DNA from 3 places in the Tetragenococcus halophilus genome. Region 3 is predicted to be linked to each of the others. Evidence: a T-box and tRNA genes for the amino acid it is inferred to sense, from the RefSeq annotation. Region 3 holds a T-box; the other regions hold tRNA genes.
What was found. A T-box is a leader RNA that pairs with one kind of tRNA and senses whether it is charged. The one in region 3 lies ahead of AC806_RS03190 (valine--tRNA ligase), so its partner is inferred to be a tRNA-Val.
Positions count from the first base shown of each region.

Region 1: it has a tRNA-Val gene. The T-box ahead of AC806_RS03190 (valine--tRNA ligase) is inferred to sense a tRNA for this amino acid. The anticodon was not compared.
Region 2: it has a tRNA-Val gene. The T-box ahead of AC806_RS03190 (valine--tRNA ligase) is inferred to sense a tRNA for this amino acid. The anticodon was not compared.

Region 1 is NZ_CP012047.1:2,266,596-2,270,418, forward strand. It holds tRNA gene AC806_RS10900 (tRNA-Met) at 1-10, opposite strand, end outside; tRNA gene AC806_RS10905 (tRNA-Ser) at 58-147, opposite strand; tRNA gene AC806_RS10910 (tRNA-Glu) at 164-235, opposite strand; tRNA gene AC806_RS10915 (tRNA-Ile) at 249-322, opposite strand; tRNA gene AC806_RS10920 (tRNA-Gly) at 340-410, opposite strand; tRNA gene AC806_RS10925 (tRNA-Asp) at 415-488, opposite strand; tRNA gene AC806_RS10930 (tRNA-Met) at 529-602, opposite strand; tRNA gene AC806_RS10935 (tRNA-Ser) at 650-739, opposite strand; tRNA gene AC806_RS10940 (tRNA-Ile) at 769-842, opposite strand; tRNA gene AC806_RS10945 (tRNA-Met) at 859-932, opposite strand; tRNA gene AC806_RS10950 (tRNA-Ala) at 955-1,027, opposite strand; tRNA gene AC806_RS10955 (tRNA-Pro) at 1,042-1,115, opposite strand; tRNA gene AC806_RS10960 (tRNA-Arg) at 1,119-1,192, opposite strand; tRNA gene AC806_RS10965 (tRNA-Leu) at 1,206-1,291, opposite strand; tRNA gene AC806_RS10970 (tRNA-Gly) at 1,307-1,378, opposite strand; tRNA gene AC806_RS10975 (tRNA-Thr) at 1,390-1,462, opposite strand; tRNA gene AC806_RS10980 (tRNA-Leu) at 1,474-1,555, opposite strand; tRNA gene AC806_RS10985 (tRNA-Lys) at 1,569-1,641, opposite strand; tRNA gene AC806_RS10990 (tRNA-Val) at 1,644-1,716, opposite strand; rRNA gene rrf (5S ribosomal RNA) at 1,724-1,839, opposite strand; rRNA gene AC806_RS11000 (23S ribosomal RNA) at 1,924-3,823, opposite strand, start outside.
Region 2 is NZ_CP012047.1:1,680,488-1,684,310, reverse strand. It holds rRNA gene AC806_RS08020 (23S ribosomal RNA) at 1-1,260, shown strand, start outside; rRNA gene rrf (5S ribosomal RNA) at 1,345-1,460, shown strand; tRNA gene AC806_RS08010 (tRNA-Asn) at 1,466-1,539, shown strand; tRNA gene AC806_RS08005 (tRNA-Ser) at 1,587-1,675, shown strand; tRNA gene AC806_RS08000 (tRNA-Glu) at 1,687-1,758, shown strand; tRNA gene AC806_RS07995 (tRNA-Val) at 1,772-1,844, shown strand; tRNA gene AC806_RS07990 (tRNA-Asp) at 1,848-1,921, shown strand; tRNA gene AC806_RS07985 (tRNA-Phe) at 1,944-2,016, shown strand; tRNA gene AC806_RS07980 (tRNA-Tyr) at 2,021-2,101, shown strand; tRNA gene AC806_RS07975 (tRNA-Trp) at 2,107-2,180, shown strand; tRNA gene AC806_RS07970 (tRNA-His) at 2,183-2,255, shown strand; tRNA gene AC806_RS07965 (tRNA-Gln) at 2,267-2,338, shown strand; tRNA gene AC806_RS07960 (tRNA-Cys) at 2,380-2,450, shown strand; tRNA gene AC806_RS07955 (tRNA-Leu) at 2,469-2,553, shown strand; gene AC806_RS11750 (PTS sugar transporter subunit IIA) at 2,612-3,421, opposite strand; gene AC806_RS07945 (HAD family hydrolase) at 3,648-3,823, shown strand, end outside.
Region 3 is NZ_CP012047.1:680,183-684,005, reverse strand. It holds gene AC806_RS03190 (valine--tRNA ligase) at 1-2,332, opposite strand, end outside; T-box leader at 2,666-2,879, opposite strand; gene tpx (thiol peroxidase) at 2,911-3,405, opposite strand; gene AC806_RS03180 (redox-sensing transcriptional repressor Rex) at 3,516-3,823, opposite strand, start outside.

The DNA.
Region 1 (3,823 bases), 800 kb from region 3:
CCATCCCGCGATAATAAAACTAAATATTATTATAATATTTGTAAATAATTTTAGCAAAGGAGGATAAGGGATTCGAACCCTTGCACGGTTTTACCCGCCTGACGGTTTTCAAGACCGTTCCCTTCAGCCGGACTTGGGTAATCCTCCATAACCCCAAGACGCATGGTCCGTACGGGATTCGAACCCGTGATACCGCCGTGAAAGGGCGGTGTCTTAACCTCTTGACCAACGGACCTTTATTTAATAAATGGGCCTAAATGGACTCGAACCATCGACCTCACGCTTATCAGGCGTGCGCTCTAACCAACTGAGCTATAGGCCCAAGCAATAAACACAACAAGCGGGTGACGAGAATCGAACTCGCGACAACAGCTTGGAAGGCTGTGGTTTTACCACTAAACTACACCCGCATGACGGTCTGGACGGGACTCGAACCCGCGACCTCCTGCGTGACAGGCAGGCATTCTAACCAGCTGAACTACCAGACCAATTTTTGTTGTATCTTCAATACTTGAAAAACAAGTATAATTGCGGGAGCAAGATTTGAACTTGCGACCTTCGGGTTATGAGCCCGACGAGCTACCAGACTGCTCCATCCCGCGATAATAAAACTAAATATTATTATAATATCTATAAATAATTTTAGCAAAGGAGGATAAGGGATTCGAACCCTTGCACGGTTTTACCCGCCTGACGGTTTTCAAGACCGTTCCCTTCAGCCGGACTTGGGTAATCCTCCATCAAATAAATAAAATGATAATGACGCAATGGACCTTGTAGGACTCGAACCTACGACCTGACGGTTATGAGCCGTCTGCTCTAACCAACTGAGCTAAAGGTCCAAGCTCTTAATCAAAATCGCGGTGGAGGGGATCGAACCCACGACCTCCCGGGTATGAACCGGACGCTCTAGCCAGCTGAGCTACACCGCGAAAACCATTTTATCAAATGACATGGAGCCTAGCGGGATCGAACCGCTGACCTCCTGCGTGCAAAGCAGGCGCTCTCCCAGCTGAGCTAAGGCCCCTTCATTAAAATCCATCGGGAAGACAGGATTCGAACCTACGACCCCTTGGTCCCAAACCAAGTGCTCTACCAAGCTGAGCTACTTCCCGTTACGCGCCCAGAAGGATTTGAACCCTCAACCTTCTGATCCGTAGTCAGACACTCTATCCAGTTGAGCTATGGGCGCATATTTTGTTCAATGCCGAGGACCGGAATCGAACCGGTACGGTAATTACTTACCCCAGGATTTTAAGTCCTGTGCGTCTGCCAGTTCCGCCACCCCGGCGTGGTTTTGGCATCAAGCGGAAAACGGGATTCGAACCCGCGACCCCCACCTTGGCAAGGTGGTGCTCTACCGCTGAGCTATTTCCGCAGCTTGTCGGATGCCGGCTAAAGGACTTGAACCCTCGACCCTCTGATTACAAATCAGATGCTCTACCAACTGAGCTAAGCCGGCTTTTTCCTACATGCGGGTGAAGGGACTTGAACCCCCACGCCTTGCGGCGCTAGATCCTAAATCTAGTGCGTCTGCCAATTCCGCCACACCCGCTGATTTTGTGAAATGAGTCGTACAGGATTCGAACCTGTGACCCTCTGATTAAAAGTCAGATGCTCTACCAACTGAGCTAACGACTCAATGGAGGTTATAGGGCTCGAACCTATGACCCTCTGCTTGTAAGGCAGATGCTCTCCCAGCTGAGCTAAACCTCCGCTTGCTGCGTGGCGATGTCCTACTCTCACAAGGGGAAGCCCCTCACTACAATTGGCGCTAAGAAGCTTAACGACTGTGTTCGGCATGGGAACAGGTGTCTCCTTCTTGCCATCATCACCACACAACTTGACGTTGAGTGAACCTTTTGGTTCCCTCAAAACTGGATGAAAAACAACTGCTTCGCTTCACCGAAAATCCAAACCTTTGTGGTTAAGTCCTCGATCGATTAGTATTCGTCCGCTCCAACCCTCGCAGGTCTTCCACTTCGAACCTATCTACCTGATCTTCTCTCAGGGATCTTACTTTCTTTTAGAAAGGGGAAATCTCATCTTGAGGGGGACTTCACGCTTAGATGCTTTCAGCGTTTATTCCTGCCCTACTTAGCTACCCAGCGATGCCGTTGGCACGACAACTGGTCCACCAGCGGTAGGTCCATCCCGGTCCTCTCGTACTAAGGACAGCGCCTCGCAAATTTCCTACGCCCGCGACGGATAGGGACCGAACTGTCTCACGACGTTCTGAACCCAGCTCGCGTGCCGCTTTAATGGGCGAACAGCCCAACCCTTGGGACCGACTACAGCCCCAGGATGCGACGAGCCGACATCGAGGTGCCAAACCTCCCCGTCGATGTGGACTCTTGGGGGAGATAAGCCTGTTATCCCCAGGGTAGCTTTTATCCGTTGAGCGATGGCCCTTCCATGCGGAACCACCGGATCACTAAGCCCGACTTTCGTCCCTGCTCGAGTTGTTGCTCTCACAGTCAAGCTCCCTTCTGCCTTTACACTCTTTGAATGATTTCCAACCATTCTGAGGGAACCTTGGGGCGCCTCCGTTACTTTTTGGGAGGCGACCGCCCCAGTCAAACTGCCCATCTGACACTGTCTCCCGCCACGATCAGTGGCGTGGGTTAGAGTGGCCATAACGCAAGGGTAGTATCCCACGGATGCCTCCTTCGAGACTCGCGTCCCGAATTCTACGGCTCCTACCTATGCTGTACATGCGTCACAGACACCCAATATCAAATTACAGTAAAGCTCCATGGGGTCTTTCCGTCCTGTCGCGGGTAACCTGCATTTTCACAGGTACTAAAATTTCACCGAGTCTCTCGTTGAGACAGTGCCCAAATCGTTGCGCCTTTCGTGCGGGTCGGAACTTACCCGACAAGGAATTTCGCTACCTTAGGACCGTTATAGTTACGGCCGCCGTTTACTGGGGCTTCAATTCGTACCTTCGCTTACGCTAAGCACTCCTCTTAACCTTCCAGCACCGGGCAGGCGTCAGCCCCTATACGTCATCTTACGATTTTGCAGAGACCTGTGTTTTTGATAAACAGTCGCTTGGGCCTATTCACTGCGGCTGCTCGTTAGAGCAGCACCCCTTCTCCCGAAGTTACGGGGTCATTTTGCCGAGTTCCTTAACGAGAGTTCGCTCGCTCACCTGAGGATACTCTCCTCGACGACCTGTGTCGGTTTGCGGTACGGGCCATTACCTTCTTGCTAGAAGTTTTTCTTGGCAGTGTGACGCCAGAACTTCGGTACTTCAATTTCCCTCCCCGTCACAGCTTATCGTTGACAAGAAAAAGCCTTTCACTCTTTCTCCGATGCACTGCTTGGACAGACCTTTCCATTCGTCTGCTTTCTTTTGCCTCCTGCGTCCCTCCATCACTCAAATGAAGATAACAGGTACAGGAATATCAACCTGTTGGCCATCGCTTACGCCTTTCGGCCTCAGCTTAGGTCCCGACTAACCCTGGGCGGACGAGCCTTCCCCAGGAAACCTTCGTCTTACGGTGGACAGGATTCTCACCTGTCTTTCGCTACTCATACCGGCATTCTCACTTCTAAGCGCTCCAGCCGTCTTTTCAGTCGACCTTCACCGCCCTTAGAACGCTCTCCTACCAAAACACCTATGGTGTTTTCCACAGCTTCGGCAGTATGTTTAGCCCCGGTACATTTTCGGCGCAGGGTCACTCGACTAGTGAGCTATTACGCACTCTTTCAATGATGGCTGCTTCTAAGCCAACATCCTAGTTGTCTAAGCAACCCCACCTCCTTTTCCACTTAACATACATTTAGGGGCCTTAGCTGGTGGTCTGGGCTGTTTCCC
Region 2 (3,823 bases), 1.0 Mb from region 3:
ACACAGGTCGTCGAGGAGAGTATCCTCAGGTGAGCGAGCGAACTCTCGTTAAGGAACTCGGCAAAATGACCCCGTAACTTCGGGAGAAGGGGTGCTGCTCTAACGAGCAGCCGCAGTGAATAGGCCCAAGCGACTGTTTATCAAAAACACAGGTCTCTGCAAAATCGTAAGATGACGTATAGGGGCTGACGCCTGCCCGGTGCTGGAAGGTTAAGAGGAGTGCTTAGCGTAAGCGAAGGTACGAATTGAAGCCCCAGTAAACGGCGGCCGTAACTATAACGGTCCTAAGGTAGCGAAATTCCTTGTCGGGTAAGTTCCGACCCGCACGAAAGGCGCAACGATTTGGGCACTGTCTCAACGAGAGACTCGGTGAAATTTTAGTACCTGTGAAAATGCAGGTTACCCGCGACAGGACGGAAAGACCCCATGGAGCTTTACTGTAATTTGATATTGGGTGTCTGTGATGCATGTACAGCATAGGTAGGAGCCGTAGAATTCGGGACGCGAGTCTCGAAGGAGGCATCCGTGGGATACTACCCTTGCATTATGGCCACTCTAACCCGCGCCACTGATCGTGGCGGGAGACAGTGTCAGATGGGCAGTTTGACTGGGGCGGTCGCCTCCTAAAAAGTAACGGAGGCGCCCCAAGGTTTCCTCAGAATGGTTGGAAATCATTCAAAGAGTGTAAAGGCAGAAGGGAGCTTGACTGTGAGAGCAACAACTCGAGCAGGGACGAAAGTCGGGCTTAGTGATCCGGTGGTTCCGCATGGAAGGGCCATCGCTCAACGGATAAAAGCTACCCTGGGGATAACAGGCTTATCTCCCCCAAGAGTCCACATCGACGGGGAGGTTTGGCACCTCGATGTCGGCTCGTCGCATCCTGGGGCTGTAGTCGGTCCCAAGGGTTGGGCTGTTCGCCCATTAAAGCGGCACGCGAGCTGGGTTCAGAACGTCGTGAGACAGTTCGGTCCCTATCCGTCGCGGGCGTAGGAAATTTGCGAGGCGCTGTCCTTAGTACGAGAGGACCGGGATGGACCTACCGCTGGTGGACCAGTTGTCGTGCCAACGGCATCGCTGGGTAGCTAAGTAGGGCAGGAATAAACGCTGAAAGCATCTAAGCGTGAAGTCCCCCTCAAGATGAGATTTCCCCTTTCTAAAAGAAAGTAAGATCCCTGAGAGAAGATCAGGTAGATAGGTTCGAAGTGGAAGACCTGCGAGGGTTGGAGCGGACGAATACTAATCGATCGAGGACTTAACCACAAAGGTTTGGATTTTCGGTGAAGCGAAGCAGTTGTTTTTCATCCAGTTTTGAGGGAACCAAAAGGTTCACTCAACGTCAAGTTGTGTGGTGATGATGGCAAGAAGGAGACACCTGTTCCCATGCCGAACACAGTCGTTAAGCTTCTTAGCGCCAATTGTAGTGAGGGGCTTCCCCTTGTGAGAGTAGGACATCGCCACGCATTATTCCGGCATAGCTCAGTTGGTAGTAGCGCATGACTGTTAATCATGATGTCGTAGGTTCGAGTCCTACTGCCGGAGTTCTCTAATGAGAATATTATTTGAAGAGTTTGGGCTTCTTTGAGCTTGGAGAGTTGTCCGAGAGGCCGAAGGAGCATGATTGGAAATCATGTAGATGGTATTCACTGTCTCAAGGGTTCGAATCCCTTACTCTCCGTAACTAAGTTTGGTCCGTTGGTCAAGAGGTTAAGACACCGCCTTTTCACGGCGGTATCACGGGTTCGAATCCCGTACGGACCATTGACTGATAGTTGGAGGTTTAGCTCAGCTGGGAGAGCATCTGCCTTACAAGCAGAGGGTCATAGGTTCGAGCCCTATAACCTCCATACGGTCTGGTAGTTCAGCTGGTTAGAATGCCTGCCTGTCACGCAGGAGGTCGCGGGTTCGAGTCCCGTCCAGACCGTTGTTTTTAATTTTACAGTGTTGGATCGATAGCTCAGTCGGTAGAGCAACGGATTGAAGCTCCGTGTGTCGGCAGTTCGATTCTGTCTCGATCCATTATGGAGGAGTAGCGAAGTGGCTAAACGCGGCGGACTGTAAATCCGTTCCTTCGGGTTCAAAGGTTCGAATCCTTTCTCCTCCATTTATAGGGACATAGTTCAATGGTAGAACAACGGTCTCCAAAACCGTCGATGCGGGTTCAATCCCTGCTGTCCCTGCCATGGCGAATATGGCGAAGTGGTTAACGCACCGGATTGTGGCTCCGGCACGCGTGGGTTCGATCCCCACTATTCGCCCTTAGCATTATTGGGATATAGCCAAGCGGTAAGGCAATGGACTTTGACTCCATCATGCGCTGGTTCGAATCCAGCTATCCCAGTTAGGTTTCCTATTGAAAAATGGGATTTTTAATAGTATGATGGCGGTATAGCCAAGTGGTAAGGCAGAGGTCTGCAAAACCTTTATCACCGGTTCAAATCCGGTTACCGCCTTAGTACTAATAGTATTTTGCCGGCGTGGCGGAATTGGCAGACGCGCTGGACTCAAAATCCAGTGCCCGTTAAGGGCGTGTCGGTTCGACCCCGACCGCCGGTATTAAAACTAAGCGACAAACATTGAATTACCAGTGTTTGTCGCTTTTTTGTATCCAAATTTATTTTAAAGTGATTTTTCCGATAGATTCGTTCAAACCAACTCTTTTATCATCGACCAAATCTAGTGACTCAATTAAATTTGGCGAGAGTGTAATAAAGAGAATATCTGTCGTTTTCTTTTTAGTAAGAATGTAGTCTAAGTCCATCTCTGTAAGTAGATTACCGGCTTTGACATTTTGGTTTAATTTGACCGTATTATGAAAACCATGTCCATTTAAATCAATGGTATCAATTCCTATATGAATTAAATATTCGATATTATTTTCATCTTGAATACCAATAGCGTGTTTAGTCGGAAATAAACTTACAATTTTACCATCAACTGGTGAATAAACATTACCTTCAAAAGGCGTAACCGCAAAGCCACCTCCTAAAGTTTTATTAGAATAAACACTATCATCTACTTCTTCGATATCTTTTAATTTTCCTTTTGCCAAAGGATAGAGAGGAATCGTAGTATTTTTCGTTTTATTATCATTTATTTCTTTTCGGGTAATACTTTTGAACATTAAGCTTATAGGGCTTTTATTCGTTTCAAATAATCCAGCAATGTTCATTGAAATACTTGATTCTAGGCTATTAAATATTCGTTTTTTATTTATATGATAAAAGACGAGATAAAATAAAATAGACAAAATTGTTCCTAAAAAGACAAAAGAGAATAAATTTTTATGATTCTTTTCTATTGCTTCCCAAGAAAGCTGTAAGCTTAGTAAATAACTAGACAAAATAAAAGCAATACTATATTTTAACTGCTTGACGTGTGAAATAGTTGCTGTCCCGGTCTGAGGAAAACGATTGTCTTTCATACTAACTCACCTTTCTCATAAATTTTAATCAAGTAATTTACTCATCATCTTTATTATAATTTAGCATAAATTATTTCTAACGCAAAATAATTAGTTTCGTAAGAAAGTAATTATAATTACTTTAAAAAATAAAGAGATGATTTATAAAATATCATAAAGTAATTTTAAATGAAATTTGTGATACAATGATTTTAAATAATGGATTAAATAAAAATGGGGTGGACAAATGCGGTCATTTATTTTCGACTTTAATGGTACATTGTTTAGTGATTCGGCCTTACATGAACGGGCTTGGCAAGAATTTATTTTTGAACTTATAGGGCGTAAATTTTCTAAAGAAGAATTCGATCAAATACATGGACGTACCAATCATTTGAATATGGAGGCAATTTTAGGAGAGAA
Region 3 (3,823 bases):
GATTACAGAAGCGCTCAATATAGTTTTTATTTTCTTTTAGAAATGTTTCAATGGCCTGATCACTCGTTTGAATAAGCAATGTAATTGGTTTGGAGATCGGTGTATTCACTTCAGCACGAATGTTACGTACGGAACGTATCAATTCCATTAACACATTCATGCCTTGTGCTGCATCTTTATCATTAAATTTTGGATGAACTTCTGGATACGATGCGATCACAAGTGAAGTGCCATTGTGTGGTATCTTTTCCCAAATTTCTTCTGTGACAAATGGCATAATCGGATGTAGTAAACGCAAAATCTGGTCTAGAGTATAAACAAGAACGCTCTTGTTCATTTGTTGTGCTTGTTTATCAGTGCCGTAAAGTGTCTCTTTACTCATTTCAATATACCAATCACAAAAATCATCCCAGATAAAGTTATATAACTGACGACCCGCTTCTCCAAACTCAAAGCGTTCAAATAGTTCTGTCACTCTTGCTACTGTTTCATTTAGACGTGTTAAAATCCAACGATCTGCCACTGACTTTTTCCCATTAAGATCGATATCTTTTGCAGTCATTTCCTCTACATTCATCAAAACAAAACGAGCCGCATTCCAAATTTTATTAATGAAATTCCAAGCAGCATCCATTTTTTCATAACTAAAACGAACATCTTGTCCAGGCGTAGAACCATTTGATAAGAACCAGCGCAGCGCATCAGCGCCGTATTGATCAATAACTTCCATCGGATCAATGCCATTTCCTAGTGATTTACTCATCTTACGACCTTCTGCATCTCGAATCAGTCCATGAATCAAAACATTTTCAAATGGACGTTCATTGGTAAATTCTAAACTTTGGAAAATCATACGGCTAACCCAAAAGAAAATAATATCGTAACCTGTAACTAGTGTGCTTATTGGGAAATAGCGTTGAAACATTTCATCTGAAATATCGGGCCAGCCCATAGTTGAGAACGGCCATAAAGCAGAACTAAACCAGGTATCTAAAACATCTTCATCTTGTTGCCAATTTTGACTATCTTGTGGCGCTTGCATGCCCACATACATTTCACCTGTTTCTTTATGGTACCAAGCTGGGATTTGATGTCCCCACCATAATTGCCGAGAAATTACCCAATCATGAACATTTTCCATCCATTGTAAAAAGGTTTGGTTAAATCGACCTGGATAAAAATCAACAGCAGCCGAAGTGTCTTGATTATCAATGGCTTGTTGCGCTAAAGGTCCCATCTTTACAAACCATTGTTTTGATAAACGAGGTTCAACGACAGCGTCACTTCTTTCAGAGTGTCCCACGCTATGTACCATTTTTTCTACTTTGACCAAGCGACCTAAATTATCCAAATCTTCTACAATCGCTTTACGAGCAGCAAAGCGATCCATATTCGTATAAGCGCCCGCATTTTCATTCATCGTCCCATCATCATTCATCACATTTACACGAGGCAAATCGTGACGATTACCTACTTCAAAGTCATTTGGATCATGAGCCGGCGTGATTTTTACTACACCTGTTCCAAATTCGCGGTCAACATACTCATCTGCCACAATAGGGATTTCTTTATCCATTAATGGTAAAAGCACTGTTTTGCCAATTAACTCTTGGTAACGTTCATCATCTGGATGAACTGCCACCCCAGTATCTCCCAACATGGTCTCTGGACGTGTTGTCGCAATTTCTACTACGCCTGAGCCATCCGTTAACGGATAGGTCATATGGTAAAAAGCACCTTCTACCTCTTTATGGATAACTTCTATATCAGACAAAGCCGTTCGTGCTTGCGGGTCCCAATTAATAATATATTCGCCACGATAAATTAGAGCTTTTTCATATAATTTAACAAATACTGTTCTTACAGCTTCTGATAACCCATCGTCTAAAGTGAAACGTTCGTGTCCATAATCCAGCGACAAGCCTAATTTTTCCCATTGTCCTCTGATATGTTGCGCATATTCTTCTTTCCAATCCCAAGCTTGTTCCATAAATTTCTCACGACCTAAATCATAGCGAGAAATTCCTTGCTCCTTTAGCTTCGCTTCTACTTTAGATTGGGTCGCAATCCCTGCATGGTCCATTCCTGGAAGCCATAGAGTATCAAAGCCTTGCATACGCTTTTGTCGGATAATAATATCTTGTAAAGTGGTATCCCAAGCATGGCCTAAATGTAATTTTCCAGTAACATTAGGCGGTGGAATAACCACTGAATATGGCTTTGCTTTTTGATCACCACTTGGTTTAAATAAATCCAGTTTTAACCATTCTTGGTAACGACCGCTTTCGACTTCTTGCGGTGCATATTTTTTTGATAATTGATTTTCTGACATTTTACTTCCTCCTTGTAAAGATCGCATACTAATTTCCACTTTGTTGGGCTCACTTTTTCTTAAAGCTCGTTATTTTTCACTGATAGTAAAGGTAAAGGATACTACGCCTCGCTTTCGCTCGCCCTAGTACTGTTCATCACTTCGCTTACGCTTCGATCTCATCAAGGTCTAAGCGACAAGTCGCTAAGGCCTTGAAGGATCTACTTTCAGCTCCTTTTAGTCGCTGAATCGTAGTGATTCGGTTTGGGGAACTACGCTCGTTCCTCTCGCCTAGTACTGTTCATCAGCTACTCTTAGTGATTCACAGCAAAAAAGCCCTAAGATGTATATACATCTTAGGGCGCTATTTACGCGGTACCACCTAATTTGCAGTCTTTACGTACTGCCGCTTCTAAGTGAATTAACGATCACGACTCGTTTGGCTCTACTTTTTTCAAACCAAAGACTATCAAGCTACCTTCACTACCTATTGTTGAAAATTTTTCAGCCAGGAATTTTCTCTCTAAAAACAATTCAGTCAGTTACTCCTCTTGATCCTCGTCCGCTTTATTTTACAATGCACATTTTTTAAAGTCAACTTAAATTAAGGCTTTTGCTTCTTTTAAAGCTTTTTGATAATCTGGTTCATCAGACATTTCCGGTACAAACTCTTCATAAGTAATTGTGCCATTTTGGTCAAGCACAAAAATACTTCTAGTAAACTTATCTGCTTCTGGAATATAAAGATTATAGGTTTTACCAAAGGTATTTTCTGGATCGTGTAACATAATCATATCCACGCCTTCTTGGCCACACCATTTCGCCTGATCTTCTTTTGTATTATTTGAGATAGTAGCAAAATTAACATCTTCAAGCTGGCTAGCTTCTTGATTAAAACGTTTTGTTTGTAAGGCGCATACGCGGGTATTGATATCAGGAACAACACTCAAAATTGTAGGTTTTCCATTATCGAAATCTTCCAAATTATACGTACGATCTTGCAAATCTTTCAAGGAAAAGGAAGCTGCTTTTTCACCAACTGCTGGTTGTTGCCCAGGTACTTCTAATTCTTCGCCTTTACGTGTAATAATCATCTTTTTCTCTCCTTAACTATTTATCACTGAAAATAACATTTAAAAACTTTCAAAAGTTTTTAACTTACTGTTAGTATAAAGTAGTCAGAAAAATTTATAAAAAAATATGCTTATGAAGGAACAGCTGAAGATGTGTTCTTATAATGACGATCAAAAAAGAGCAGGGTTAGCAGTTCAGTTGTTAAATCAATATAGCGTATACTAACATGCTTTGGTATCTCTACCCGATCAGGCGCAAAGTTTAATATTGCAGTAATTCCACTATCAACCACTACGTCAATGGCTTGTTGCGCATTTTCACTAGGCACGGTCGATATCACCACTCTAATATTTTTTTCTTGCGCTATTTGTTTAAAATCATCCATGCTATAAACATGAAAACCCGCGATCGTTTGACCAATAATTTCTGGATCTATAT